Regions from separate parts of the Allobosea sp. TAF32 genome, predicted to be linked through region 3. Evidence: predicted binding sites of a transcription regulator. Region 3 holds the regulator's gene; each other region holds the start of a gene.
What was found. The regulator LexA, encoded in region 3, represses DNA repair genes until DNA is damaged. The targets are predictions, from matches to a motif close to TGTTCNNNNTGTGTTCNG.

Region 1: AB4Z16_RS22850 (DNA recombination protein RmuC) is a predicted target of LexA. The motif match lies at 2,150-2,167, and genes of this name have one in related genera.
Region 2: AB4Z16_RS08625 (PA0069 family radical SAM protein) is a predicted target of LexA. The motif match lies at 5,582-5,599, and genes of this name have one in related genera.

The regions. Positions count from the first base shown of each region.
Region 1 is NZ_JBFRDM010000010.1:102,518-112,087, forward strand. It holds gene AB4Z16_RS22840 (ATP-binding cassette domain-containing protein) at 1-381, shown strand, start outside; gene AB4Z16_RS22845 (OsmC family protein) at 424-933, shown strand; gene AB4Z16_RS22850 (DNA recombination protein RmuC) at 934-2,118, opposite strand; gene def (peptide deformylase) at 2,232-2,771, shown strand; gene fmt (methionyl-tRNA formyltransferase) at 2,829-3,758, shown strand; gene truA (tRNA pseudouridine(38-40) synthase TruA) at 3,812-4,552, shown strand; gene AB4Z16_RS22870 (hypothetical protein) at 4,560-5,144, opposite strand; gene dapE (succinyl-diaminopimelate desuccinylase) at 5,213-6,424, opposite strand; gene AB4Z16_RS22880 (DUF805 domain-containing protein) at 6,545-6,976, opposite strand; gene AB4Z16_RS22885 (ribonuclease D) at 7,211-7,825, shown strand; gene lptC (LPS export ABC transporter periplasmic protein LptC) at 7,984-8,760, shown strand; gene AB4Z16_RS22895 (LptA/OstA family protein) at 8,762-9,460, shown strand; gene lptB (LPS export ABC transporter ATP-binding protein) at 9,518-9,570, shown strand, end outside.
Region 2 is NZ_JBFRDM010000003.1:230,652-240,221, forward strand. It holds gene AB4Z16_RS08605 (nucleoside deaminase) at 48-596, shown strand; partial or broken gene mutY (A/G-specific adenine glycosylase) at 768-1,814, shown strand; gene AB4Z16_RS08615 (site-specific DNA-methyltransferase) at 2,007-3,209, opposite strand; gene AB4Z16_RS08620 (ribonuclease HII) at 3,516-4,127, opposite strand; gene AB4Z16_RS08625 (PA0069 family radical SAM protein) at 4,335-5,528, opposite strand; gene AB4Z16_RS08630 (hypothetical protein) at 5,646-6,137, shown strand; gene AB4Z16_RS08635 (universal stress protein) at 6,205-7,017, shown strand; gene ypfJ (KPN_02809 family neutral zinc metallopeptidase) at 7,071-7,958, opposite strand; gene cydB (cytochrome d ubiquinol oxidase subunit II) at 8,065-9,069, opposite strand; gene AB4Z16_RS08650 (cytochrome ubiquinol oxidase subunit I) at 9,082-9,570, opposite strand, start outside.
Region 3 is NZ_JBFRDM010000008.1:41,266-50,835, forward strand. It holds gene AB4Z16_RS17295 (helicase HerA domain-containing protein) at 1-1,507, shown strand, start outside; gene AB4Z16_RS17300 (aldo/keto reductase) at 1,777-2,811, shown strand; gene AB4Z16_RS17305 (anthranilate synthase component II) at 2,892-3,509, shown strand; gene trpD (anthranilate phosphoribosyltransferase) at 3,526-4,539, shown strand; gene trpC (indole-3-glycerol phosphate synthase TrpC) at 4,547-5,359, shown strand; gene moaC (cyclic pyranopterin monophosphate synthase MoaC) at 5,356-5,838, shown strand; gene AB4Z16_RS17325 (molybdopterin molybdotransferase MoeA) at 5,838-7,049, shown strand; gene lexA (transcriptional repressor LexA) at 7,149-7,859, shown strand; gene AB4Z16_RS17335 (ComEC/Rec2 family competence protein) at 7,853-9,570, opposite strand, start outside.

The DNA of each region.
Region 1 (9,570 bases), on a different contig from region 3:
CTCTCGCCCGAGGAGCTGCTTCGGCTCGCCATCGCCCGCCTCTTGCTGGTCAGACCGCGGCAGCTGCTGATCGACGAGCCCTTTGCGGCGCTCGATGCCGATGCGCGCGTTCGGCTCACCGCCTTCCTGCCGGAACTTTGTATGCAAGCGCGCCCCGCCGTCGTCATCGCCACGGGCTCCGTCGAGGAGGCCCTGCGCCTGGCCGATCGCATCCTCGTCCTGCCGCGGCAGCCGGGGCCGGTCGCTTTCAACCTCGACAATCTGCTGGCGCGTCCGCGCGAGGAGGGCTCCGTCGGCTTCGTCACCTTGCGTCGCGAATTGCGCCGGGCGCTCGAAAAGGAAAGCCAGCCCGCCGTGCCGCAGGTGGAGGCGGCGGCCTGAAGCGGCTACAAGCCGGCTGACCGGTTCAGAAGGATCACGATGATGGACGTCACCGCGCTGCGTGCCTTGCAGGCTCCTCTCAAGGACGAATACCGCACCAATCCTGAGGCTGCGGTCATCACGCTCAAGGCCCATGGCGAGCTCGACGATCAGCGCATCGCCTGCAAGGTCGAGACGGGCCGGGCTATCGCGCTCGCCGGCCTGCATCCCGCCTCAGGCGGCTCGGGCGCCGAGCTCTGCTCCGGCGACATGCTGCTGGAGGCGCTGGTCGCCTGCGCCGGTGTGACGCTGAAGGCGGTAGCCACCGCCCTCGAGATCGAGCTGAAGAAGGGCGTCGTCCGGGCCGAGGGCGATCTCGATTTCCGTGGCACGCTCGGCGTCGCCAAGGATGCGCCGGTCGGCTTCCAGGCCATCCGCCTCTTCTTCGACGTCGAGAGCGACGCGCCGCAGGAGAAGCTCGACACGCTGCTCAAGCTCACCGAGCGCTACTGTGTCGTTTTCCAGACGCTGAACGTGAAACCTGAGCTTTCGGCGGTGCTCAGCCGCGGCTGATCACTCCGCCGCGGCCTTCAGCTCCAGCCCCTTGGCGAAGGGCAGCTTGGGCTCGCTTTTCTCGTCCTCGAAATCGAGCGCGCCGATCTTCTCGGCGCGGCTGGTGACCTTGCCGGCCGAGGTTTTGATCTGGCCGACATCGTCCTGCGCCTGGCGGAAATGGGTATCGAGCTTGTCGACCCGCTCGCCCAGCCGGCGGACGTCGTCGAGCAGCTTGCCGACCTCGGTCTGGATGACCTGCGCCTCTTCCCGCATGCGCGCATCGCGCACCAGCGACTGCATCAGCTGGATCGCCAGCGCCAGCAGCGAGGGCGAGACGATCATCACCCGCGCCCGGTGCGCGCGCTGCACGACATCGTCGAAATGCTCGTGCAGGTCGGCATAGATCGATTCCGACGGAACGAAGAGCAGCGCGACATCCTGCGTCTCGCCGGGCAGGAAATAGCGTTCGGCGATATCCTTCACATGCACGCCGACATCGCTGCGCACGCGCTGGCCGGCGGCCTTGCGTGCGTCGTCGCCGCGTGCCTCGCGCAGCAGCGTGAAGCTCTCCAGCGGGAACTTGGCGTCGATGACGAGGCCGCGCCCGTCACCCGGCAGGGTCACGAGGCAGTCCGGCCGGCGCCCGTTCGAAAGCTGCGGCTGGAACGTGAAGAAGGCGGCGGGCAGGCCGTCGCGGACGATCGCTTCCATCCGGCCCTGGCCATAGGCCCCGCGCGCCTGCTTGTTGGCGAGCACGTCCCTGAGCGTCACCACTTCGGAGGTCAGGTCGGTCAGGTTCTTCTGGGCGGTGTCGATGACCGCGAGCCGCTCCTGCAGCTTGCCGAGGCTTTCGGTGGTCTGGCGGACATTTTGTTCGAGGCCCTGGCCAACCTTGTGGCTAAGCCCGTCCATCCGGTCGGCTACGAGCCGGGCAAGATCGCCCTGCCGCGTCGAGAGGATTTCGGCCATGGACTGCATCCGGCCGGCGAGTTCCGCCTGCTGGCGGTTCATCTCCGCGACCTTGTCGTCCATTTCGCGGGCGCGCTCGGCCGCCATCGCGACCTCAATCGCGCGGCTCCTGCCGCCACGCCAGCCGGCGATCACGGCCATGAGCAGGAGCACAAGGCTCAGGGCTGCGAAGCCGAGGGCGGCTTCGGCCCAGCTCACCGGGCGCTCCAGCAGGGTGAAGGCGATCTCGTTCATGCGCCGAGCCTAGCCGATTCGATGAGCAATGGCGAACGAAAGCGGAACAGTTTGACCGCTTGCCCACAAATGCTTATGTCCCGGGCTCAACAGCTCTTTCTCCTTGGAATCCCATGTCCGTTCGCCCGCTCGTCATCCTGCCCGACGCCCAGCTTCGCCTTGTTTCGAAGCCGGTCGCGGCTGTCACGCCCGAAATCAAGGCGCTGGTCGCGGACATGTTTGAGACGATGTACGACGCACCGGGCATCGGGCTCGCCGCCATCCAGATCGGCGTGCCGCTGCGCGTGGTGACGATCGACCTCTCGAAGCCGGAGGCGAAGGAGGGCGAGGAGCCGGAACCGAGAAAGCCGCAGGTCTTCATCAATCCGGAGGTCACCTGGTCCTCGGAGGAATTCAACGTCTATGAGGAAGGCTGCCTCTCGATCCCGGAATATTACGAGGAGGTCGAGCGTCCCGCAGAGGTGAAGGTCCGTTATATGGATCTCGACGGCAAGACGCTGGAGATCGCAGCCGATGGCCTGCTCGCCACCTGCCTGCAGCACGAGATCGACCATCTCGATGGCGTGCTCTTCATCGATCATCTCTCGCGGCTGAAGCGCGAGCGCGTCACCAAGAAATTCGCCAAGGCGGCCAAGCGCGAGCGGGCTGCGTAATCGGCAGGCTGTTTCATTCTTCCGGTGCCATGCCGGAGCTGAGGTAAAGTCGAGCGTATGAGTTTGCGCGTCATTTTCATGGGCACGCCGGATTTCGCCGTGCCGGTCCTGACCGAGATCGTCGGGCAGGGGCATGAGGTCGTCTCCTGCTACACCCGCGCCCCGGCGCAGGCCGGCCGCGGCCTCGATCTCAAGCCCTCGCCTGTGCACAAGGCGGCGGAGCGCTTCGGCATCCCGGTCTTCACGCCCGCGACGCTGAAGACGCCGGAGCAGGCCGAGATCATCGCCTCGCATCAGGCCGATGTCGCCGTCGTTGTCGCCTATGGCATGATCCTGCCCCAGGCGATCCTCGATCTGCCCGAGCTCGGCTGCCTCAACCTCCATGCCTCGCTGCTGCCGCGCTGGCGCGGCGCGGCGCCGCTCCAGCGCGCGATCATGGCCGGCGATGCCGAAACCGGCGTCTGCGTGATGAAGATGGAGGCGGGGCTCGACACCGGCCCTGTCGCCATGGTCGAGACGCTGCCGATCGGGCCCGACCTGACCGCCGGCGAACTGCACGACCAGCTCAGCATCCTCGGTGCCGATCTGATGGTGCGCGCACTCGCGGCGCTGGGCCGCGGCGGCCTGCAGTTCACGCCGCAGCCGGAAGAAGGCGTCACCTATGCCGCCAAGATCACCAATGCCGAGGCCAAGCTGAACTGGACGCTGCCGGCGCAACTGGTGCATGACCGGGTGCGCGGCCTCTCGCCCTTCCCGGGCGCCTTCGCCGAGATCGACCTCGGCAAGGGGCCGGAGCGGCTGAAGATCCTGCGCACGGCGCGCGCTGGCGGCGCGGCCGAGCCGGGCACGCTGCTCGATGACGAGGGCACCGTCGCCTGCGCCGTCGGGGCGGTGAAGCTGCTGCAGGTCCAGCGCGCCGGAAAGGCGCCGATGAGCGGGGCCGAGTTCCTGCGCGGCGCGCGGCTCGGGGCCGGCGACAAGCTTTAACGGAGCGGGCCGTTGTCCAAAAACCGCTTCGCACTTTTTGGCGGCCAGCTCTGATGCCGCGCTATAAGCTCGTCATCGAATATGACGGCACGCCGTTTTCGGGCTGGCAGCGCCAGGCGAGCGACCCGTCCGTGCAGCAGCGCGTCGAGGAGGCGGTCGAGGCCTTCTGCGGCCACCCCGTCCGGCTGCACTGCGCCGGGCGCACGGATGCCGGCGTCCACGCCACGCATCAGGTCGCCCATGTCGATATCGACAGGGAATGGCGGACCGACGTCGTACGCGATGCGAGCAATGCCCGGCTGAAGGCGCGCTTCCCGGTCAGCGTGCTCAGCGCCGAGATCGTCCCCGATGATTTCGACGCCCGCATTTCGGCAAAGCGCCGCTACTACATCTACCGCATTCTCGACAGGCGGGCGCCGCCCGCTCTCGATCGCGGCCGCGTCTGGCACGTTCCGGTGAAGCTCGACCACGAGGCGATGGACCGCGCCGCCAAGTCTCTGCTTGGAAAGCACGATTTCACGACCTTCCGCGCTGCCGAATGCCAGGCCAACAGCCCGATCCGTACGGTCGACCGGCTCGATGTCCGGCGCGAGGGCGCGGAGATCGTGGTCTACGCCCACGCCCGCTCCTTCTTGCATCATCAGGTCCGCTCGATCGTCGGCAGCCTGAAGATGGTCGGGGCGGGACGCTGGCCCGAGGAGAAGCTCGGCCAGATCCTGGCGGCGCGCGACCGTGCGCAATGCGCCGCCCTCGCGCCGTCCTGCGGGCTCTACCTCGCAGGTGTAGACTACTGAGACGGGCTCAGAACAGGCTGAACAGCCGAATCACGCCATAGTCGAGCACGATGCTGGCGATGACCAGCGGCAGCGCGATGCTGTGCCCTTCCGGGCCAAAGGCCGCACGCGCCACGCAATAGCGCAAGCGCAGCACGATCGCCGCGAAGAATGCCGCCTGCACCAGCGCCAGCTCCGGTGTCGACCACCCCAGCGCGAAGACGGCGGCGGGCACCGCCATGAGGCTGGCCGAAACGATGCCGGCCCAGTTCCAGGCGATGACGAAACTGGTGAACCGCGGCGCCTGCGCAAGCTCCGGGCGCAGCGCGATCAGCAGGGCCGGCACGGCGAGGATGGCGAGGCAGAGCGCGCCAATCACCGCCAGCACGAGCTCAGGCACGGTGAAGAGGCCGGCGCTGTTCGGCAGGCCGGCGAACAGGCGGGCCGCGGCGAGGATCGCGACGGTCGCCGGCAACATCAGCGCGAAGGCGAGGAAGGAGCGCCAGAAGCCGTCGCGGCTGAGGTCGAGTTCGGCAAGCGCTTCAGTGCCGCGGGTCATCAGATGCCAGGAACCGCGCAGCGAGCGCGCGATGTCGTCGGCGGCAAGCCTCATCACGATCTCCATTATCTGCGTTCTTAGACTTTCGTCTAACGGCGATAATGGCTCGCAGTTCCGGCGCGTCAAGCTTTATGTTGCGCTGCAAAATAGCTGGCGAGTAACCGATGCGTGATCCGCTCCAGTGCAGCGAGGTCGGCGACGGCCACGCTTTCGTCGATCTGGTGCATCGTCTTGCCGACGACGCCGTACTCGACGACAGGGCAAAAGCTTTTGATGAAGCGCGCGTCGGATGTGCCGCCGGTCGTCGACAGGGCGGGGGGCTTGCCGGTCTCGGCTTCGACGGCATCGCCGACCATCGCCACGAACGGGCCGGGCGCGGTCAGGAAGGCGACGGCGTTGGTCGGCTGGAAGCCGACCTCGTAGCGCACGGTGTTGCCCGCGGCCTCGTGCAGACGCCGCTCGATCTCGGCTGCGAGCGTCTCGGGCGTCCAGACGTCGTTGAAGCGGATGTTGAAGACGGCCCTGGCCTGGGCGGGGATGACGTTCGACGCGGGGTTGCCGACATCGACCGTCGTGACTTCGAGATTGCTCGGGTCGAAATGCTCCGTGCCGGTGTCGAGCGGCCCGGCGTCGAGCGCCGCCAGCAGCCGGACCATGCCGCGGATCGGGTTATCGGCGAGGTGCGGGTAGCCGACATGGCCCTGGATACCATGGACGGTGATCTGGCCGGTCAGCGAGCCGCGCCGGCCGATCTTGATCATGTCGCTCATCGTTGCCGGGTTGGTCGGCTCGCCGAGGATGCAATGGTCGAAGCGCTCGCCACGCTCATGCGCCCAGGCCAGCAGCTTCACCGTGCCGTTGACGGCGGGGCCCTCCTCGTCGCCTGTGACCAGAAAGGCGATGGAGCCGGGCGCATCGGGGTTCTCGCGGCGATAGCGGATCGCCGCCGCAACCATGGCGGCGAGGCCGCCCTTCATGTCGCAGGCGCCGCGCCCGTAGAGGGTCCCGTTCTCGATTGCGCCGTCGAAGGGCGCCCGTGTCCAGGCCGCCTCGTTGCCGACGGGCACGACGTCGGTATGTCCGGCGATGACGAAGACCGGGGCCTCGCTGCCGATGCGGGCATAGAGATTCTCGACATCCGGTGTGCCCGGCTCGCTGAAGACCGGGCGGTGGACTTCATAGCCTTCGGCCGTGAGCACGGCGGCGAGCAGGGCGAGCGCGCCGCCTTCCTGCGGCGTGACGGAGGGACAGCGCACCAGCGCCTGCGTCAGCGCGACCGGATCGGCGGGATCGAAGGAAAGGGCAGGGGCAGAGGCGGAGGGCGTCGTCGTCATGCCGCCGCTTTAAAGCATCGGACCAAAAAGTGGAATCGGCTCTTCGAAGAGATCCGATGCTCCGACAAAGAGTTAGATCGCACTTCCGGGCCGGCAGGACGCGCCGAGATCCGGCGCGCTTCAGGCTGAGCGGGAGCCGGCCTCGACGGCGACCAATGCCTCCGCCGGCCCGTCCTTGGCCGAAGGCATCAGGCCGAGATCGATGAAGGCGACCACCCAGGCGATGGTCGAGATCGCTTCCAGCGAAGGCCGCCAGCCGAGTGGCATGTAGAGACGCAGGTGCTCCGGCAGCACGATCGCGCAGATCAGCAGGATGCCGAAAAGCGGGCTGCCGCCCCGGTCAGTGGCGCGCTTGGCGGCCAGCGCCACCCAGGGAAACATAGCAAAAGCGTTTGTGAAGGCAAGGACGGTTCGCGCGATCTGGGGATCCGTCAGTTGGGGCAGGATCCGCTGCAAGGCAAGCAGAGTGAACGCGACGGCGGCGCTGCCGAGCCAGAAGGCCCGCAGGCCGATGCGGCCATCGAGATCGCAGAAAAGGCGAATCGGGGACATGCGTCGTGCTCCATTGTCACTCTTGTCGCATGCCTCAACGAAAGCTTGAAGCTTATAGTGAATAAAAGGTTAACGATAGGGTCGGCCAGTTGTGCCAAATCAGAAAGGGCTTGAACCAGCCATACGAGGCCGCTAGCTGCGGAAGGCGTGCCGCTCCGGCGCGGTCTGCTGCCGTTCCATTCCCGTGAGTACCGTTTAAGGGCGCCTCAGCGCGGCCCGAGTGAGGTTTCGAGCATGACCATCCGTTTTCATCGCGGCGATCTGCCTGACGGCTACGAGGCCGGTTCGAGCGTTGCGATCGACACCGAGACGCTCGGCCTCAACCCGCATCGCGATCGGCTCTGCGTGGTTCAGCTCTCGCGTGGCGACGGCACGGCGGACGTCGTCCAGATCCTGAAGAGTGGCGAGCGGCCCAAGAACCTGATCCGCCTGCTCGAAGACCCGGCCGTGCTGAAGCTCTTCCACTTCGCGCGCTTCGACGTGGCCGTGTTGCGCCACGCTTTCGGCGTGGTAACGGCCCCGGTCTACTGCACCAAGATCGCCTCGAAGCTGGTCCGCACCTATACGGATCGCCACGGCCTGAAGGATCTGGTGCGGGAGCTACTCGGCGTCGAGCTCTCGAAGCAGCAGCAATCCTCGGATTGGGGTGCGGACACGCTCAGCGAGGCCCAGCTCGCCTACGCCGCCTCCGACGTGCTGCATCTTCACGCGCTCCACGCCAAGCTCGAGGCGATGCTGGCGCGCGAGGGCCGCAGCCATCTCGCCCAGGCCTGCTTCAACTTCCTGCCTTACCGCGCCGAGCTCGATCTGGCCGGCTGGGGCGAGACCGACATTTTCGCTCACACTTGACAATTTCGAAGGGTTCTTGCGTCAGTCTGCGGCGAAGACTGGCGCGAGGGGCGCGCCCGTCCGGTCTGGAGCGGGCGGCGCGGGGGCGCGTTGCGGTTCGCCCTAGCGACACGAAAAAGCCGTGAGCGGCTGCCATTGCGCGGGGCATGACTGTGGCAATGACCTTGAACGACCCGGCGGGAAGGATTTCCGCGCAGGCGCTGAGCCGTCGCGCGGCGTTTGCCGCGGCGCGTCGCCACACCCGGGCCGTTCACATCCTGCGCACGCTTATTCCCCTGACCGCAGTGACGCTGGTGGTCGCGCTGGTCGTCGTCCCCTTTCTCAACCCGCTCCGCGGCAAGCTCGCCAATGTCTCGGTCAGCTCGGTCGGCATCACCGGCGGCAAGGTGCGGATGGAGACGCCCAAGCTCTCCGGCTACCGCAAGAATAACCGGCCCTATCAGGTCACGGCCGAGAATGCCTTTCAGGAGATCAAGAACCCGACCCAGATCGAGCTTCAGATCCTGACCGCACGCATCCAGATGGAGCGGGAGGGCTGGGTGACGGTCAATGCGAAGACAGGCCTGTTCGACACCCAGAAGGAAAAGCTCAAGCTCGTCGACGATGTGAAGGTTCGGACCGAGAGCGGCCACGACATGCAGATGAGGACGGCCGATGTCGACTTCAAATCCGGCGCCGTGACTTCGACGGAACCGGTCAAGGTCTCGCTCGGCGAGACGACTGTGGACGCCAACACGCTTGACGTGAAGAACAATGGCGAGTTGATCGCATTCGAGGGGCGGGTCCGGGTCTTCATCAGGAACGCGCCAGCAGGTACGATCGCCGGGCCCGAGCGCGAGGGCAGCACGCCGATGCCGGAACTGCTGAACGCGAATCGGGCTGCTCCGGCAGGCGACACGCCCGCCAACGATGCTGGCAACGGGAAGAGACAGTGACATGAGCACGGCAAGCCACAGTTTCCGTTTCGCCAAGGGGTTCCGCGGCGCCGCTCTGCTGCTGGCGGCGGGCGTGGTTTTGGCCGCGGCTCCGCAAACGGCGTTTGCGCAGGCCGCGCAGGGCAAGGCGCGCGGCGGCAATGCCTCGTCCCCGCTCGGCGGTCTCGGCGGCGACAGCAAGGAGCCCATCAAGATCGATGCTGACAAGCTCGATGTGCTCGACAAGGAGAACAAGGCCGTCTTCACCGGCAATGTCGTCGCGGTCCAGGGCGAGACCACGGTGCGCTGCACCGTGATGACCGTGCTCTATGAGGGACGCAATGGCGGGCAGGGAGGCGCCGGCGCTGCCAAGCCGGCAGCCGCGACTCCGGCCGCGCCGAACGGCAATGACAGCTCGATCAAGCGCATCCTCTGCAAGGGGCCGGTGACGGTCGTCTCCAAGACCCAGGCTGCGACCTCGGACAATGCCGAGTTCGACCGCGCAAACAATGTCGTGATCATGACGGGCAATGTCGCCTTGAATGACGGACCGAACATCACCCGCGGCGAGAAGCTGACCTACAATACGGTGACCGGCGTCGCGAATGTCGAGACCACCAAGGGCGGACGCGTCCAGGGCTTCTTCGTGCCGAACTCGGAAACGAACAAGCCGGACGCGACCAAGCCTGGCGCCAAGCCGGCCCCCAAGCCCACCAACTGAGCTCAACAAGCGACCGTGCCCGCAGTGACTGTCTCCGAAGCGCCTCGCCCCGCCGCCATGCCCGCACGCACCCAGGCTCCGAGTCCGGGTGGAGTCTTCGGCCGCCTGCG
Region 2 (9,570 bases), on a different contig from region 3:
CCGTCGAAGCTGTCGCCGCTACGCCTTCGCCGGAAAAGCGGAAATTCATGGAAGAGGCGACGCGGCTCGCGATCGAATCGGTTGAGAAGGGATGGGGCGGTCCCTTCGGCGCCGTTATCGTCAAAGACGGTGAAATCATCGGACGCGGCCAGAACCGCGTGCTCCTCACCGGCATTCCCGTCCTCCATGCCGAAGTCACCGCGATCATGGATGCTTCGGCCCGCCTCAATCCCAAGGCGCTGCTGGGCAGCGAATACGGTGCCGGCACGATCCTGGAAATGATCCCGCGCGAGGCAGGCTCTCCCGATCCGGTGCCAGAGCGCGCGCGCATGCTCAAGGGATGCGAGATCTACATCAACGGCGCGCCCTGCCCGATGTGCATGAGCGCGATCTACTGGTCTCGCATCGACCACGTCTATTTTGCCGCCAGCCTGAAGGACACCAGCGCAATCGGCTTCGACGACGCGTTCCAATACGAGGATTTCGCCAAGCCGTGGGGCGACAGGCGGATCAGGGTGACCGAGAACTTCGAGCGAGAGGTTGGTCTCAAAGCCTATGCGGCGTGGACCAACAAGACGGATCGTCACCCCTACTGAGGCGCGTGGTCGAGACCGGCCGCTATGCGGCCGCGGAAAGTCAGAAGGCCGAGGACAGAAATGATCCGGCTCCGCGAAAGCGGGACCGGGGCGCAATGACTGACGCCCGTTTTCGATCCCAGCGACTGTTCGGCCTTTCGCGACGTCGGCTCCTCGCGCTAAACCCGGCGCATGGACGCCTCCGTTCCGATGGCCCGCGCGGTCGATCTGCTCGCCTGGTATGACCGCCATCGCCGCGCGCTGCCCTGGCGCGCCGTGGCGGGCGAGCGCCCTGATCCCTATCGTGTCTGGGCCTCCGAGATCATGCTGCAGCAGACCACGGTCGCGGCGGTCAAACCGTATTACGAGCGCTTCATGGCGCGCTTCCCGACCGTAAAGGCCCTTGCCGAAGCGCCTTCCGAGGATGTGATGCAGGCCTGGGCCGGCCTCGGCTACTATTCCCGTGCCCGCAATCTCCACGCCTGCGCCCGCGCGGTCACCGAGAATCACCGCGGTCGCTTCCCCGATACGGAGGAGGGGCTGCGGGCCTTGCCGGGCATCGGCGCCTACACGGCCGGAGCGGTCGCCGCCATCGCCTTCGACCGGCCGGCCGCGGCCGTCGACGGCAATGTCGAGCGCGTCATGACGCGGCTCTTCGCCATCGCCGATGAACTGCCGGGCGCGCGGCCGCTGATCCGGGAGAAGGTTCTGGCGATGCTGCCGATCGATCGGCCCGGCGATTTCGCGCAGGCTCTGATGGATCTCGGCGCGACCATCTGCATGCCGCGCAACCCGGCCTGCGGGCTCTGCCCCTGGCGCGATCCCTGCCGGGCGCGGGCGGACGGCATGCAGGAGAGCTTTCCGCGCAAGGCGGCGAAGAAGGCGGGCAAGATCCGCTACGGCGCTGCCTTCGTCCTGACCCGTGCCGATGGGGCCATCCTGCTGCGCACGCGCCCCGCCAAGGGGTTGCTTGGCGGCATGGCTGAGGTGCCGACCAGCGAATGGCGCGCCGATTACGAGCTTGACGGCGCCGCGCAGGATGCGCCGCTGCCCCTGCGCTGGACCCGGCTGGCCGAGCCGGTGCGCCACGTCTTCACGCATTTCCCTTTGGAACTGACGGTGTTCACCGGCAGCGTTCCGGAGCGGACTCTAGCTCCCGCTGGCATGCGCTTCACAAAGCTGGCGAATCTTGCCGGCGAGCCGCTGCCGAGCGTCATGCTGAAGGTCGTCGAGCGCGCGGGGCTCTACCGCTCGAAGACGCGATAGGTCATCGTCATCGTCCTGAAGCTTTTTGACCTCAGCGCCGCGGGAGCCGTTCTTCAGGATGGTGGCCATGACAGCCCCGCTACGATCTCACGAGCCAGAGTGGGCGCGCAGCCGGCGCGCGCATCCTCTGAACGAATGATGGCAGGAGTTTTGGCCGGCGGGCGGTCAGCCCGCCGCCATCTGCGCCCTGATCTCGCCGCGCAGCGCGTCGAGCACGGTCAGCCCGCCTTCGCGCTCGACATGCCAGAAGGTCCAGCCATTGCAGGCCGGTAGGCCCTGTGCCAGCGCGCCGACCTTGTGGATCGAGCCCACGGCAGGGCCGAGGATCAGCGTGCCGTCGGCGCGGATAACGGCCTTGTGGCGCCGCTTCTCGTCATGGACGGTCTCGCCGGCCTTCACCAGCCCGGCTTCGACCAGGCTGAGGAACGGCACGCGCGGCTCGCTGCGCTTGGAGGGCGCGGTGGAGAAGGCTTCCGGCGCCAGCGGCGTCACCGCGGCGATGCGCTCGCGCGCAGCCTTGGCATAGGTCGCATCGCGCTCGAGGCCGATAAAATGGCGGCCGAGCGCCTTGGCGACGGCGCCGGTCGTGCCGGTGCCGAAGAACGGATCAAGGATCACGTCGCCAGGATTGGAGGCCGAGAGCAGGACGCGGGCAAGCAGGGCTTCCGGCTTCTGCGTCGGGTGCACCTTGGCGCCGCCAGCGTCCTTCAGGCGCTCATCGCCTGTGCAAAGCGGCAGATACCAGTCGGAGCGCATCTGCAGGTCGTCATTGCCGCCCTTCAGCGCTTCGTAGTGGAAGGTGTATTTCGAAGCTTCGCCGCGCGCCGCCCAGATCAGCGTCTCATGGGCGTTGGTGAAGCGCCGGCCGCGGAAGTTCGGCATCGGATTGGCTTTTCGCCAGACGATGTCGTTCAGCATCCAGAAGCCGAGATCCTGCAGCGTCGCACCGACGCGGAAGATATTGTGGTAGCTGCCGATGACCCACAGCGCCCCGTCCGGCTTCAGCACGCGGCGCGCGGCGGCAAGCCAGGCGCGCGTGAAGGCGTCGTAATCGGCGAATGAGGCGAACTTGTCCCAGTCGTCGTCGACGGCATCGACGAGGCTGTCGTCGGGCCGGCGCAGATCGCCGCCGAGCTGGAGGTTATAGGGCGGATCGGCGAAGATCAGGTCGACGCTTGCCGGCGGCAAGGCGTTCATCGCCGCGACGCAGTCGCCGACGAGGATCTGATCGAGCGGCAGTTCCTGCGGAACGCCGATTTGTTCGGGAAGGCTCCTGGCCTTCATCCGAGCCCCCAGCGCTGGCCGTCCGGTACGCGAAACCTGAATCCGGACGGGAGCGCTGGCGGTCCCGGTACGCGAGATACCCATGACGCCAAGACCGTTACGCAACTTCAACGAGCGCGATATTGGCCGGACAGGGTAAAGGCCGGGTTTCCGCTTTGAAAAAAATGCGTCCCGTTTTGGGGCTGCAGATTTTGCCTAGCTCGTTGGCAAACAAGGGAAATTCGTAAACGGGCGTTAACCCGCGGATTGCCGCTAGGGCAATCTGGCAGGGTTCCCGTCATGCTCGGGTTTGACCCGGTATCTCCTGCCGAGGACGGCCCTGGGGCCTCCTTCTGTCTGAGATTCTCGGGTCCGGGCTTCGCTTCACCCGAGAATGACGCCAGGCAATCCTTACCGGAACCAGACGCCCTTCACCGGGGCGAAGGAATAGCGGTGCTCGGGGCAGGGGCCGTGCTCGGCGATGGCCTTGCGATGCTGCGGCGTCGCATAGCCGACATGGCCGGAGAAACCATAGGCCGGATAGCGCCGGCACAGCCGCGCCATCATTCGGTCGCGCGTCACCTTGGCGACGATCGATGCGGCCGCAATGGAGGCCACGGCACCGTCCCCCTGAATGATCGCCTCGCAGCTACAGCTCATCTGCGGCGGATCGTTGCCGTCGACCAGCACATGCAGCGGCGCCAGCGGCAGCGCGGCGATCGCCCGGCGCATCGCCAGCAGCGTCGCCTGTCGGATGTTGAGCGCGTCGATCTCGACCGCTGTGGCGCTGGCGACAGCCACTGCAAGCGCCCGCTCCATGATCTCGCCGAAGAGCTCCTCGCGGATCGGTGCCGGCAGCTTCTTCGAATCGTCGAGCCCATGCGGCACGCGGGCCGGATCGAGGATGACGGCCGCCGCCACGACCGGGCCGGCGAGCGGCCCGCGCCCAACCTCGTCAATGCCGGCCAGCGGCCAGAGGGCGTTAGCGATGGCGTGTGTCTCGCGGCTGAAATCAGCGGGCATGGCGGGCTTATGCAACAGAGTGCCGCCGCGAGCTAGACCGCTGTCGTCCTCCTCCACCATCATCCCGGACAATCTGCCATGGGCGGCGCCGATCCGGGATCCATGCCCAAGCCTTCAATCAGAGGCGCTCCGGCAATCAGAGGCGCTCCGGAATGGATCGCGGTTCTACGCTTCGTTGCGCCCGGTACGACCTCCGCGCGTGTCCATTCAAAACAGGCTCAGCTGCGCCTTTTCCTTCTCGGGCCTTACGAACAGGTCGGTGCGCAGCCTCCGGCGCGCCGTGTTGAAGCCGATACGCTCGGCCGCAAGCTCGAAACGCCGACCGATCATCCAGGCATAGGGACCTGAGCCGACCATGCGCTGTCCCCATTGCGAATCATAATCCTTGCCGCCGCGGGTCGAGCGGATCAGCGACATCACATGCCGAAGCTTGTCGGGATGATGCGTCAGCAACCACTCCTGCACGATGTCGCGCACCTCGAGCGGCAACCGCAGCAGCACATAGCCGGCCTCCTGCGCGCCCGCCGCCTTGGCGGCGTCCAGAATTCGCTCGATCTCATGCTCGTTGATCGCCGGTACGATGGGCGCAACCAGCACCGTCACCGGGATGCCGGCTTCCGACAGCTTGCGGATCGTCTCGAGCCGCTTCGGCGGCGAGGCGGCGCGCGGTTCCATGCCCCGCGCCGTCTTGGGATCGAGCGTCGTGACCGAGAGCGCGACCTTGACCAGGCCCTTCTCGGCCATCGGGGCGAGGATATCGATGTCGCGCTGGACCAGGGCCGATTTGGTGACGATGCCGACCGGGTGGTTGAACTTCGAGAGCACTTCCAGGATCTGGCGCATGATCCTCAGCTTCTTCTCGATCGGTTGATAGGCGTCGGTATTGGTGCCGATCGCGATGGTGCGCGGCTGATAGGAAGGAGAGGAGAGTTCCTTCTCCAGCAGTGCCGCGGCGTCGGGTTTCGCCGTCAGCTTGCTCTCGAAGTCGAGGCCGGGCGAGAGGCCGAGATAGGCGTGGGTCGGCCGCGCGAAGCAGTAGACGCAGCCATGCTCACAGCCGCGATAGGGATTGATCGAACGGTCGAAGGAGATGTCCGGCGAGTCGTTGCGCGTGATGATGTTGCGCGCCTTCTCATAGGCGATCTCGGTCTTGAACGGCGGCAACTCTTCCAGCGAGCCCCAGCCATCATCCTCGGTGACGCGCTGCTCCGCTTCGTAGCGCCCTCCCGGATTGACGGTGGCGCCCCGCCCGCGCCGTCGTTCCGGGTCGATGCGGTGGCCGGCATAGGCGAGCGGGTCGGCCGGCGCGACGACTGGCGCCGAGATGGTCGGCTCCCTGTCGTGCCGCCGCAGCGGCTGGGCCGATGGATAGGGCCTTTCGGTGGGTCTGGCCTGTGGCATGGCTTTCGAACCGGTTCACTGCCGGGAATCGGCATTTTGTGATCTCGGATAGAGTGAACATAACAAGAACAAAATGCAAGAGCCGGATTGCGGCGTGCTGCGCTGCGGCATAGAACCTTGCGTATGCTCACAGCCGTGATCCGCGCCGATGGTTCCCCACGAGCTCTCGCCGCCACGCTGGCCGTGCTGATCCCGGCGGTGGCGGAAGGGCTGCTCGGTCATGCGGTGATCGTGGATACGGTCGGCGCTCCCGATTTCGAGCGTGCCGCGGACACGACCGGCGCATGCTATCTGCGCACCGGCCCGGCCGCGGCCTGGCAGGGTGGGGCGGCCGCGGCGCGCGGCGATCGGCTCGTGCTGTTCGAGGCCGGCGACGTGCCGCAGGCGCACTGGGCGCTGGTGGTGGAGCGCTATCTGTTGCTCACGCCGGATCTGCCGGCCCTGATACCGCTTCACGCAGTCGGCGCTGCGCTGCGCGAGCGCGTCGCGCTGTCCTTCGCCGGGCGCAGGCTCCGGTCCGGGCTCGTGTTGCCGAAGGCGATGGTCCTGGAAGGGCGCCTCGACCAGGCGCCGCAGCGCCTGCCGGTGTGGCGCGAGCGCGCAGGGTAGGGCGGTGTCCGAGGCGGCATGACATCGGGCCGCGTGCCTCCTAAGCTGGAGGCGTCGGGAGGCTGATATGACGATACCGGGCGAGATTCTTCTGGCGAGCGATCTGTCCTCGCGCACCGACAGGGCTGCGGAACGCGCAGTGCTGCTGGCGCGCGGATGGCAGGCAAAGCTCGCGATCCTGCATGTCACGAATGCGACGGAGCAGGGGAGCGCCGGTCTTGCGGCCGAGGCCTGGCGCGAGGAGCTGCCCTCGGCGGCCGGCGAGGCGGAACTGCTGGTCCGTAACGGTTCGTTGCCGGACGTGCTGGCCAAGGTCGCCGCCGAGCGGGGCAGCGGACTGATCGTGACCGGCGTCGCGCGCTACAACGACGTCCGCGACTACGTTGTCGGGACGGCCGTTGACTATATCGTTCGCAGGGCGGCTGTTCCGGTCCTGATCGTCCGCCGGCGCGCCGATCGCCCTTACGGCACGATTGTCGTCGGCACGGATTTCTCGGAGGGCTCGCGCCGGGCTCTGCTGGCGGCTGCGGAACTGTTTCCGCAGGCGCGCCTCCTGCTGGTTCATGCCCATCCCGGCCCCGGCCCCAGGACCGATTTTCAAGGCAAGGGCGATTTCCTCCGCGCGGAGGCCGAGGCCGGGATGAAGGCCTTCCTCGACGCGGCAAAGCTTCCCGAGAGCCTCATCACGCGGCTCAGCACCCAGAGCGTCGAGGGCAATGCCGCCGCGGCCATCGAGCATTGCCGCGCCGCGGCCGGAGCAGAATTGGTCGTCGTCGGCCGCTACGGGCAGGGTGGCTTTGCCGAAGCGGTGATCGGCAGCACGGCCGAGACGATCTTGGGCACGGTCCGGGCCGATATCCTGATCGCGCCCGGCGCCTGATCGCCGGCGTCGGCTCACCGGCTCGGCTGTTCGAAGGATCCGTGTGCGAATGCCTATACGGGGTTCCGGAAGGTGTCGCAGCTCTGCAGCGAGCCCGACTGGAAGCCGGTGTTGAACCACTTCGTCCGCTGCGCCGACGAGCCGTGCGTGAAGGAATCCGGCACGACTACGCCCTGCGCCGCCCGCTGGAGCTTGTCGTCGCCGATCGCAGAGGCGGTGCGGATAGCTTCCTCGATATCGCCTTGGTCGATCCGGCCCATCGCCTGGATATTATGCGCCCAGACGCCGGCGAAGCAGTCGGCCTGCAATTCGATCCTGACCGAGATCGCGTTCGAATCGCGCTCGGAGGAACGCTCGCGGATCTGGTTGGCCTTGGGCAGGATGCCCAGCAGGTTCTGGACGTGGTGGCCGACCTCGTGCCCGATCACATAGGCATAGGCGAAGTCGCCGCCGCCGCCGAGCTTGCGCTGCATCTCCTGAAAGAAGGAGGTGTCGAGATAGACCTTCTTGTCCACGGGGCAGTAGAACGGCCCCATCGCCGATTGCGCCGTGCCGCAGCCCGAACGGTCGACGCCGGAGAACAGCACGAGCCGGGGCGGCTGGTAGCGGATATTGGCCTGCTGCGGCAGGATTTTCGACCAGACGTCCTCGTTCTGCGCCAGCACGGCCGAGACGAAGCGGCCCATCTGGTCCTGCGGCGGGCCGGAAGAGCGGCGGGTTTCCTGCGTCTGCTCGCGCCCGCCAATGCCGCCGATCATTTCGGCGCCGCCGATCAGCAGGCGGGGATCGATGCCGAGCGCCCAGCCGAGAAGGCCGAGCACAACCATGGTGCCGATGCCGATGCCGCCGCGCCCGCCAGGCATGCCGGCGAAACCGCCGCCACCGCCGCCGCCGCGCCGGTCCTCGAGATTCTCGGACTGGCGATAGTCTTCCCACTGCATGGACGGTTCCTCGACGAAACGCCCCGCAATCTCGCCGGGAGATGCGGGGAACTCAAGTCGTCTTTGCAGGCCCCGCCTGAACGAAGCCTGATCGTTATCCTCTCACTCAGTGATAGCCGCTGTCGACCCTGACCTTGCCGCGGAAGGTCCAGTACACGAAGGCCGTATAGAACAGGATCATCGGCAGGAGGAAAGCGACGCCGATCAGCACGAAGATATGGGAGGAGGGTGCGGCCGCCGCGTCCCAGATCGTGATGTCGGGCGGCACCAGATAGGGGAAGTTCGAGATCGACAACCCGACGAAGCAGAGCAGAAAGATCGCGACGGTCAACGCGAAGGGCGTGAACTCATGCGCGCCATGCAGCCGCCGCCAGGCGAGGTAGCCGCACAGCGCCGTCAGCAGCGGGAACGGCCAGAGCCAGACGAGATTGGCCGGGGTGAACCAGCGCTCGGCGATTCGCGGGTGGGCATAGGGCGTCCACAGCGAGACCAGCGCCGCGAAGGCCAGGAGGCCCAGCAACAGGATCTTCGCCTGCCGCCGGGCCCGTTCGGCGACGGGGCCGTCGGTCTTGTAGAGCAGCCAGGTCGCGCCGAGCAGGGCGTAGCCCACGATGACACCGGCTCCGCACATCACCGTGAACGGCGTCAGCCAGTCGAGCGGCCCGCCGGCGAACTGGCCGTTCTTGACGGTGACGCCCTGGATCAGCCCGCCGAGCACGAGCCCCTGCGAGAAGGCAGCGACGGCCGAACCCAGCCAGAAGGCGAAGTCCCAGCGTCGGTGATGCGGCTTGGCCACCCAGCGGAACTCGAAGGCGACGCCGCGGAAGATCAGTGCCAGCAGCATCAGCGTGATCGGGATGTAGAAGGCCGGCATGATGATGGCGTAGGCCTGCGGGAAGGCGACCCAGAGGCCGCCGCCGCCCAGCACCAGCCACGTCTCGTTGCCGTCCCAGAACGGGGCGACCGAGTTCATCATCTGGTCGCGCTCGCCCTCGTCCTTCGTCGTCGGGAACAGGATGGCGATGCCGAGGTCGAAACCGTCGAGCACGACGTAGAGCATCACGGCGGTGCCGATCAGCACGGCCCAGATGACCGGAAGATACCATTCCATCGTCGTGGCTCCTCAGATCGCCGGCTGGATCTTGTCGTCGCCGGGCTGGCCGTCGCCGAAGATGGTGGCGGCTTCGCCCTGCACGGCCTTGAGCGTGCGCTTCGAGGGTTGCTCGGGCGCGTCCGGGCCTGCGATCTCGTCCGGTCCCTTGTCGATCAGGCGGTTGATCAGGAGGATGCCCGCCGTGAACACCACCGAGTAGACGCAGACAAACAGGAAGAGCGAGATCGCGACCTGGGTGGTCGTCACCGGCGAGACGGCATCGGCCGAGCGGATGATGCCCGTCGCGAGCCAGGGCTGGCGGCCCACTTCCGTGACGAACCAGCCCGAGAGGATGGCAAGGAAGCCGACGGGCCAGGTGTATTGGGCGATCCAGAGCCAGCGCCGCGATTCGAACACTGTGCCCTTGCGCCAGAGCCAGGCGCCGATCCAGCCGAACAGGATCATCAGCACGCCGATCCCGACCATCGCCCGGAAGGCGAAGAACGGGATGAGAACCGG
Region 3 (9,570 bases):
GACAGCGATCGAGATGGGAACGACAAGGACCGGCGAGCCCGGTCTGATCGATCTCGCCGAATTGCTGGCGACGCGCCTGCTCGTCCAGGGCAATTCCGGCTCGGGCAAGTCGCATCTGCTGCGCCGCCTGCTGGAGCAGAGCGCGCCGCTCGTCCAGCAGGCAATCATCGATCCCGAAGGCGATTTCGTCTCGCTGGCCGACCAGTTCGGCCATGTGGTGGTCGATGCCGAATGCGGCGAGGCAGAATTGCAGCGCGTCGCGCTGCGCGTGCGCCAGCACCGCGTCTCGGTGGTGCTCAACCTCGAAAATCTCGAGGCCGACGAGCAGCTGCGCGCCACCGCCGCCTTCCTCGGTGGGCTCTTCGACGTCGACCGCTCGCTCTGGTTCCCGATGCTGATCGTCGTCGACGAAGCCCAGCTCTTCGCCCCCGTGATGGCAGGCGAGGCTTCGGACGAAGCGCGTAGGCTGTCGCTCGGCGCCATGACCAATCTGATGTGCCGGGGCCGCAAGCGCGGTCTCGCGGGCGTCATCGCGACGCAGCGCCTCGCCAAGCTCGCCAAGAACGTCGCCGCGGAAGCCTCCAACTTCCTGATGGGTCGCACCTTCCTCGATATCGACATGGCCCGCGCCGCCGATTTGCTCGGCATGGACCGCCGCCAGGCCGAGATGTTCCGCGACCTGGAGCGCGGGCAATTCGTGGCGCTGGGCCCCGCCCTGTCGAAGCGCCCGCTGCCGCTCAGGATCGGCGCGGTGTCTTCTGTCGATCGCGGAGGCGCACCGGGGCTGATGCCGCTGCCCGAGCAGGCGCCGGAAGAGGCCGGCAAGCTGATCTTCACGCCCGGCGCGGACGAGCCGCCGCCGATGGCAAGGCCGGTGCGCCCAGCACCGCGCCCGCGCCCGGACCCGAACGAGGTGCTGCGCCGGATCGAGACCTACCGCCCGGCCCCCCAGCCGGAACCCGAGCCGGAGATCGAGCTCGAGCCGGAAGAGCGCGAGGCGACCATGGTCGAGATCCTGCGCGAACTGATGGCCGACCCGGAGGCCCGCTCGCGACAGGTCGCGGTGCTCTATCAGGATTTCACCGTGCGCTGCCGCATGCGCCGGCTGGGTCGGACGAATCTGAGCCTCGAAGAGTTCCGCCGCAGGCTCGCCGTAGCGCGGGCCGGTGTCAGCGACAGCGTCGCGACCAGCGAGGGCTGGCAGGCGGCAGTGGCTGCCTCGGGCACGCTGCCCGAGGACCTGCAGGGGCTCTTCCTCTACATCGCCCGCACCGCGATCGAAGGCAGGCCCTGCCCCAGCGATGCCGAGCTCGCCGAAGTCTATGGCAGCCATTCGCCCAGCCGGGCGCGGCGCCTGCTCGGCTACATCGAAGAGCGCGGCCTGATCGTCTGCCATGTCGATTTCCGCGGCCTGCGAACGCTCGCCCTCCCCGCGCTGGGCGTCGAGACCGCACCGGGTCAGGCGCAGCCGCGGACGGCCGGGATGCCGCGCAGCGCCCGCGGCTAAACGTATCTCGTCTATCTCCCGAACCGCGCCGTCATCCCGGGCTTGACCCGGGATCGATGCCGGAGCGCGTCCGGCGCAGCTTGAGGCATGGACCCTGGACCTCCGCTTCGCCGCGTCCGGGATGACACGCTCCTTCTTCTGAAGTTCACTAGCTTCGGCGCCCCGCCTTTCGGCACGATGACTTCAACTCACGAATGCTGTTCCGCTCGGCGCACTAATCGCATTCGCTTCGAGCCGCCATGTTCCCGCCACCACAGGAGATCTGGATCATGGAATACCGGCGTTTAGGCCATTCGGGGCTCAAGGTTCCCGCCCTGAGTTTCGGCGCGGGCACCTTCGGCGGACAGGGGCCGCTCTTCAGTGCCTGGGGCAATACCGACGCTCGGGAGGCGCGCCGCCTCGTCGACATCTGCCTTGAAGCAGGGTTGAACCTCTTCGACACGGCGGACGTCTATTCGAGCGGCGCCTCCGAGGAGGTCCTCGGCGAGGCGATCAAGGGACGGCGCGACAAGGTGCTGATCTCGACCAAAACCACCTTGCCTATGGGCGACGGCCCGAACGATGCCGGCTCGTCGCGCAGCCGCCTGATCAAGGCGACCGAGGACGCGCTGCGCCGGCTCGGCACCGACTATATCGACCTGCTGCAGCTGCATGCCTTCGATGCCGGCACGCCGGTCGAAGAGGTTCTCTCGACCCTCGACGCGCTCGTCAGGGCCGGGAAGCTTCGCCATGTCGGCGTCTCCAACTTTTCGGGCTGGCAGCTGATGAAGTCGCTGGCTGCCGCCGAGCGCCATGGCTGGCCGCGCTATGTCGCGCATCAGGTCTATTACTCGCTCGTCGGGCGCGATTACGAATGGGAGCTGATGCCGCTCGGCCTCGATCAGGGGGTCGGCGCGTTGGTCTGGAGCCCGCTCGGCTGGGGCCGCCTCACCGGCAAGATCAGGCGCGGCCAGCCGCTGCCCGCCGGCAGCCGCCTGCATGAAACCGCCGAATTCGGCCCACCGGTCGAGGACGAGCAGCTCTACGCTATCGTCGACGTGCTCGATGCCATCGCACAGGAGACCGGCAAGAGCGTGCCGCAGGTCGCGATCAACTGGCTGCTGCAGCGCCCGACGGTCTCCTCCGTCATCATCGGCGCCCGCGACGAACAGCAATTGCGCGACAATCTCGGCGCCGTCGGCTGGAACCTGACGACCGAGCAGGTCGCGCGGCTCGATGCCGCGAGCGTCCGCACGGCGCCCTACCCCTATTTCCCCTATCGGCGGCAGGAGGCCTTCGCTCGCCTCAATCCACCGGCGGTCTAAAGTCGAGCGCGGCCCGCGCAAAACTTGACCACCCCGCCTCCGAACGTGCATGACCTCAAGCCGTATTCACAGGTCCGGCCATGCGCGTTCTGTTGATCGACAACTACGACAGCTTCACCTGGAACCTGGTCCACCTCATCGGTGGCCTGGGGGCCGAGGTCGATGTCTGGCGCAACGACGCGCTGTCGGTCGAGGAAGCGCTGGGCAGCGAGCATGATGCGATCGTGCTCTCGCCCGGTCCCTGCACACCCAACGAGGCCGGAATCTGCCTCGACGTGGTCCGGCAGGGTGCCGGCCGCAAGCCGATCTTCGGCGTCTGCCTCGGCCTGCAGGCGATGGGGCAGGCCTTCGGCGGTGACGTCGTGCGGGCGCCCGTGCCGATGCACGGCAAGGTTTCGCCGATCCGGCACAAATCACGCGGCCTGTTCCGCGGCATCAACGGGCCGCTGCAGGCGACGCGCTACCACTCCCTCGTGGTCGACCGCGATTCCTGCCCAACCGTCTTCGACATCGAGGCCGAGACCGATGACGGCCTGATCATGGCGCTCTCGCACCGGGAGCTGCCGGTCCACGGCGTCCAGTTCCACCCGGAGAGCATCGCCTCCGAGCATGGCGCGACGATCCTGCGGAATTTCCTCGATCTCGCCCAGCGATGGCGCAGCGAGCACGAAGCCGCCGCCCTGACCCCATCAGCCTGAATTCCGCAGAGATTCCATGGACGACTTCAAACCCTTCATCGCCAAGGTCGCGACCGGAGCGACGCTCTCGCGCGAGGAGGCGCGGGACGCCTTCGACACGATCCTCTCGGGCGAGGTCACCAATGCGCAGTCCGCCGCCTTCCTGATGGCGCTGCGCGTGCGCGGCGAGACGATTGAGGAGATCGCCGGCGCGGTCGGCGCAATGCGCGGCAAGATGCTGCCGGTGAAGGCGCCGGCCGAGGCGATCGACATCGTCGGCACCGGTGGCGATTCCTCCGGCTCCTACAATGTCTCGACGCTGGCCTCGATCATCACCGCCGCCTGCGGCGTGCCCGTCGCCAAGCATGGCAACCGCGCGGCCTCCTCGCGCTCGGGTGCCGCGGACGTGCTGACCGCGCTCGGCGTCAGGGTGGGGCTGGATTCGGCCGGCACGGAGCGCTGCATTGCCGAGGCCGGGGTCGGCTTCATGTTCGCGCCGACGCATCACGCCTCGATGCGCCATGTCGCGCCCGTGCGCACCGAACTCGGCACGCGCACGATCTTCAACCTGCTCGGCCCGCTCTCCAACCCGGCCGGCGTCAAGCGCCAGTTGATCGGCGCCTTCTCCGAGACCTGGCTCGAGCCGATGGTCAAGGTGCTGGCCTCGCTCGGCTCGACCCGCGTCTGGGCCGTGCACGGCTCCGACGGGCTCGACGAGATCACCACCACCGGCCCGACCCGCGTCGTCTCGCTCGATAGCGGCAGGATCGAGAGCTTCACGATCAGCCCCGCCGATGTCGGCCTTGAGCCGGCCAGGCCGGAGGTGCTGCGCGGCGGCACGCCCGAGCAGAACGCGGCTGCGCTGAACGCCGTGCTGGCCGGCGAGAGAACCGGCTTCCGCGACATCGCTGCCTTCAATGCGGCGGCGGCGCTACTGGTCGCCGGCAAGGCCGCGAACCTGAAGGACGGCTTCGCCCAGGCGACGGCGGCCCTCGATTCCGGCAAGGCCAAGGCGACGCTCGACGCCCTGATCAAAGCCTCGAACGCGTGAGGGCGGCATGACCGACATCCTCGCCAAGATCGAAGCCTATAAGCGCCAGGAGATCGCGGCCGCCAAGGCCGCGGTGCCGCAGGCCGAGATCGAACGCCGTGCCCGCGCGGCCGCCAAACCGCGCGGCTTCGCCGATGCGCTCGCCGCCAAGCTCGCGGACGGCAAGCCGGCCCTGATCGCCGAGATCAAGAAGGCCAGCCCGTCCAAGGGGCTGATCCGCGCCGATTTCGACCCGCCTTCGCTCGCCCGCGCCTATGCCGCCGGCGGCGCCGCCTGTCTTTCGGTACTCACCGACGCGCCCTCCTTCCAGGGCCAGCCGGAATTCCTGACACAGGCGCGCGAGGCCTCCGGCCTGCCGGCGCTGCGCAAGGATTTCCTCTACGAGCCCTATCAGGTCTACGAAGCCCGCAGTTGGGGCGCCGACTGCGTCCTGATCATCATGGCCGGCGTAGACGACGACACCGCCCGGGCGCTGAACGAAACCGCTCGCGATCTCGGCATGGACGTGCTCGTCGAAGTGCATGACGACGCCGAGCTCGACCGCGCGCTCAAGCTCGAAAGCCGGCTGCTCGGCATCAACAACCGCGACCTCCGCAGCTTCCACGTCGACCTCGCCGTGACCGAGCGGCTGGCGCCGCGCGTCCCGGCCGACCGCATCATCATCGGCGAGAGCGGCATCTTTGCCCATGCCGACATCGCCCGTCTCAACAAGGCCGGCGTCAACAGCTTCCTCGTCGGCGAGAGCCTGATGCGGCAGGCGGACGTCACAGCGGCGACGCGGACCCTGCTGACCGGCCAGGCTCAAGAGAACGCGGCGTGAGCCGGCTCAGCCATCTCGACGCCCAAGGCCAGGCGCATATGGTCGATGTCGGCGACAAGGCCGAGACGACCCGCACGGCAATAGCCGAGGGCAGCGTCGTGATGGCGCCGGAGACGATCGCGATCGTGCGCGACGGCAACGCCAAGAAGGGCGACGTGCTCGGCACGGCGCGCCTCGCCGGCATCATGGCCGCCAAGCGCACGCATGAGCTGATTCCGCTCTGCCACCCACTGCTGCTCAGCAAGATCGCCGTCGATCTCGAACTGGACGAGGCCTTGCCGGGCGTGCGCGTGCGCGCCGAGGTGAAGATGAAGGGCCAGACCGGCGTCGAGATGGAGGCGCTCACCGCCGTCTCCGTCGCCTGTCTCACAGTCTACGACATGGTCAAGGCGGTCGACCGGGCGATGCGGATCGAGAATATCCGGTTGCTTCACAAATCCGGCGGCCAGTCCGGCGACTACGAGGCGAAAGCCCGCTGATGGCGCTCACCCCGGTCCCCGTCGCGCGCAAGGCGCTGCTCGACAGCGTTCCGGGGCCGATCGGGGCGGAAACCCTGCCGCTCGCGCAATGCGCCTGGCGGGTGCTCGCAGCCGATCTGAAGGCGCTCAGAACTCAGCCGCCCTTCGCCAACTCCGCCATGGATGGCTATGCCGTGCGTGCCGACGACATGGCCGAAGGTGCGACGCTTGCCGTGATCGGCGAATCCGCCGCCGGCCGGGCCTATGAGGGCACGGTTGGACCGGGACAGGCCGTGCGCATCTTCACCGGCGCGCCGATGCCGGAGGGCGCCGACACGATCCTAATGCAGGAAGACGCAGACGGCGTCGGTAGCCCGGAGATCCGCGTGCGGGTGTCGCCGGCCAAGGGCAAATTCCTGCGCGCAGCGGGCCTCGATTTCCACGAAGGCGACGTCCTGCTGAAGGCCGGGCGCGTGCTCGACAGCGCAGCGCTCGGGCTAGCCGCCGCGATGGGACATCCGACGCTGCCAGTCCGGCGCAAGCCGTTGGTCGCGATTCTCGCCACCGGCGACGAACTGGTGGCGCCGGGCGATCCGGTCGGGCGCGACCAGATCGTCGCCTCGAACTCCTTCGCCCTTGCCGCGCTGGTCGAGAAGGCCGGCGGCGCAGTGCTCGATCTCGGCATCGCCCGCGACGACCATGCCGACCTCGCGGCCAAGATCGCTCAGGCGCGCGACGCCGACGCCAACGTGCTGATCACGCTCGGCGGCGCCTCGGTGGGTGCCCACGATCTCGTACAGGAAGCGCTGACGCGGGCCGGGATGTCGCTTGGCTTCTGGAAGATCGCGATGCGACCGGGCAAGCCGATGATGACCGGCCGGCTCGGCCGGATGGTCGTGGTCGGGCTTCCCGGAAACCCGGTCTCCTCGATCGTCTGCGGCCACCTCTTCGTGCTGCCGCTGATCGAAGCCCTGCTCGGCCTGGCCGATGCGGATCGCGATCGCAGCATCCCCGCCCGCCTCGGCCGCGACCTGCCGGGCAATGACGAGCGTGAGGATTATCTGCGCTCGGAGCTGGCGCTGACGCCCGATGGTTGGGTTGCAACGCCTTTCGACCGGCAGGATTCCTCCATGCTCGGCACATTGGCGCGGGCGCAGGCGCTGACGATCCGCCCGGCCCATGCTGCGCCGGCCAGGATAGGCGACCTCTGCCGTATCCTGCCGCTGCTGTAGACAGGCGCCCTCGCGCGAACGGGTTGCGGAACACAAGGCGAACAGTTATGGTGTTCGTGATTTGTTTCGAATCTACGCTTTTCCGGGGCCGGCGGGATCATGCTGACACGCAAGCAACACGAACTCCTGCGCTTCATCCAGGAACGCTTGCGTGAGAGCGGGGTGCCGCCCTCCTTCGACGAGATGAAGGACGCGCTCGATCTGCGCTCGAAATCCGGCATCCACCGGCTGATCATGGCGCTGGAGGAGCGCGGCTTCATCCGCCGCCTGCCCAACCGGGCGCGTGCGCTCGAAGTCATCAAGATGCCCGATGGACTCGGTACGCCGCAGCAGCGGCCGCGTTTCAGCCCTGCGGTCGTCCAGGGCGGGCTCGGCACGCAGCCCAATCTCGGCAAACCCCGCCCCACCGCCGATGAGGACAGCCGTTCCTCCATCGCGATCCCGGTCATGGGCCGCATCGCCGCCGGCACACCGATTTCGGCCATTCAGAACCGCAGCCACACCGTCTCGTTGCCGCCCGACATGCTCGGCTCCGGCGAGCATTACGCGCTCGAAGTGCGCGGTGACTCGATGGTCGAAGCCGGCATCCTCGACGGCGACACCGTCATCATCCGCAAGCAGGACTCGGCCAATACCGGCGATATCGTCGTGGCACTGATCGACGACGAGGAGGCGACACTCAAGCGGCTGCGCAAACGCGGCTCCTCGATCGCGCTCGAAGCCGCCAATCCCGCCTATGAGACGCGTGTGCTTGGGCCGGACCGGGTCAAGATTCAGGGCCGCCTCGTCAATCTGATGCGGCGTTACTGAAGCCGCTCGACCTCGGCTTCGCCATCGGCGGATGCTGGCGGAATGCTGATGCTCGTTGCAGCGGGCGCCGCCAGACGCGGTTCGCGTCGGCGGCTCCACGGCCGATCGGCTGCGCTGGGCTCTGAGATGCGGCTGCTCCATCCCGACGCCGTGCGGTAGAGCGAGGTCGCGCCGTCGCGTGACAGTCCCATTCGCTCGATCAGCCGCGCCTTGCAGGCGCCGCTCCAGGGAATGGCGGTGACGACGAGGTCGGCCCGCAGGCAGTCCTCGATGATCGCCAACCGGTCGCGCGTGTAGGAAACCGTGCGCTTGTCAGCCGTTTGCGCAACACAACCCAGCTGATCGCAAGCGATGCCGGCGCGCAGCGTCGGATCGTCCGGCGAGCGGCTGTCGCCATCGGCACCCAGCCATTGCTGCAGCACGAAGCGGCTGGGCTTGCCGGCGACCGCAAGGCGTCCATCGGGGGCCCGCACAGCAAGCCCCGAGCCGTCGCGTTCGATCAGGATTTCCGGCCGCTCCGGCTTTCCGGCGATGGCGACGCCGAGCACGATGGGGACCGCCGCCAGCCAGCGCCAGGCCGTGGTCCAAAGCGTCAGCCAAAGCAACGCCAGCACGAAGCAGGTCAGCACGACCGGGCTGAAGGCGGCGATCATCACGGTGGAATGGTCGATGCTTGCCACCCAGTGCGCCACCTTGAGCACGACGTCGGACGCCAGCCCCATCAGCGCCCAGGCGGGCCAGTCCAGCCCGAAGGGATAGGCCAGCACGCCGAACACCGCCGCCGGCATGACGAAGAGCGAGACGAAGGGCAGCGCCATCGCGTTGCCGAGCAGGCCGAAAGGATTGAAGGTCTGGAAGTGATAGGCCCCGAAAGGCGCTGTTGCGGCCGTCGCCAGCAAGGTGGTGACGATGATGCCGAGCGCCGCTGCCCAGACCGGCCCGAGCGGCCATGGCAGGCTCGGGGGCGGCTCCGTGCATTTTCGGCTCTCCCAGCGTTCGGCAAAGGCGATCAGGGCCGCAACCGCGCCGAATGACATCTGGAAGCTCGGTCCGAGCAGCGCCTCCGGCTCGCGCAGCAGCACGATCATGGCGGCGAGAGAGAGATTGCGCATGCTCAGTGCAGCACGATCGACGAGGATCGCGCCGAGCATCACCAGCGTCATGATCAGCGAGCGTTCGGTCGCGACGTCACTGCCTGAAAAGATGCAGTAGGCGGTCGCGCCGAGCATCGCCGCGACGGCCGCGATCTTCTTGATCGGCCAGCGCAGCGCGGCAGTCTGGGAGAGCGCCAGCAGGGCGCGCACCAGCCAGAAAATCGTCCCGGCCGCGAGAACCATGTGCAGGCCTGAGATCGAGACGATGTGGTAGATCCCGGCCGCGCGCAGGTCATTGTTCGTCGCCTCGGTGATCAGGCCGCGCTTCCCCGTGACAAGGGCTGCAGCGACCGCCCCGCCCTGCCCGCCGCCCACTTCGGCGATGCGCCGGGTCAACGCGTTGCGGGCCCGGTCGATCGTGACATCGACGGCAAGGCGCGTCGGCATTGGATGCGGCGCGGGCGCCGACGCGATCTTGCCTGCGATACTGCCGACTGCGCCGATGCCGCGGAAGAAGGCATCGCGCCCGAAATCGTAACCGCCCGCCCGAGCTGGCCCCGGTGGAGGCAGGAGCCGCGCCGTCGCCGCGATATGATCCCCCGGAGCGACCGAGCCGG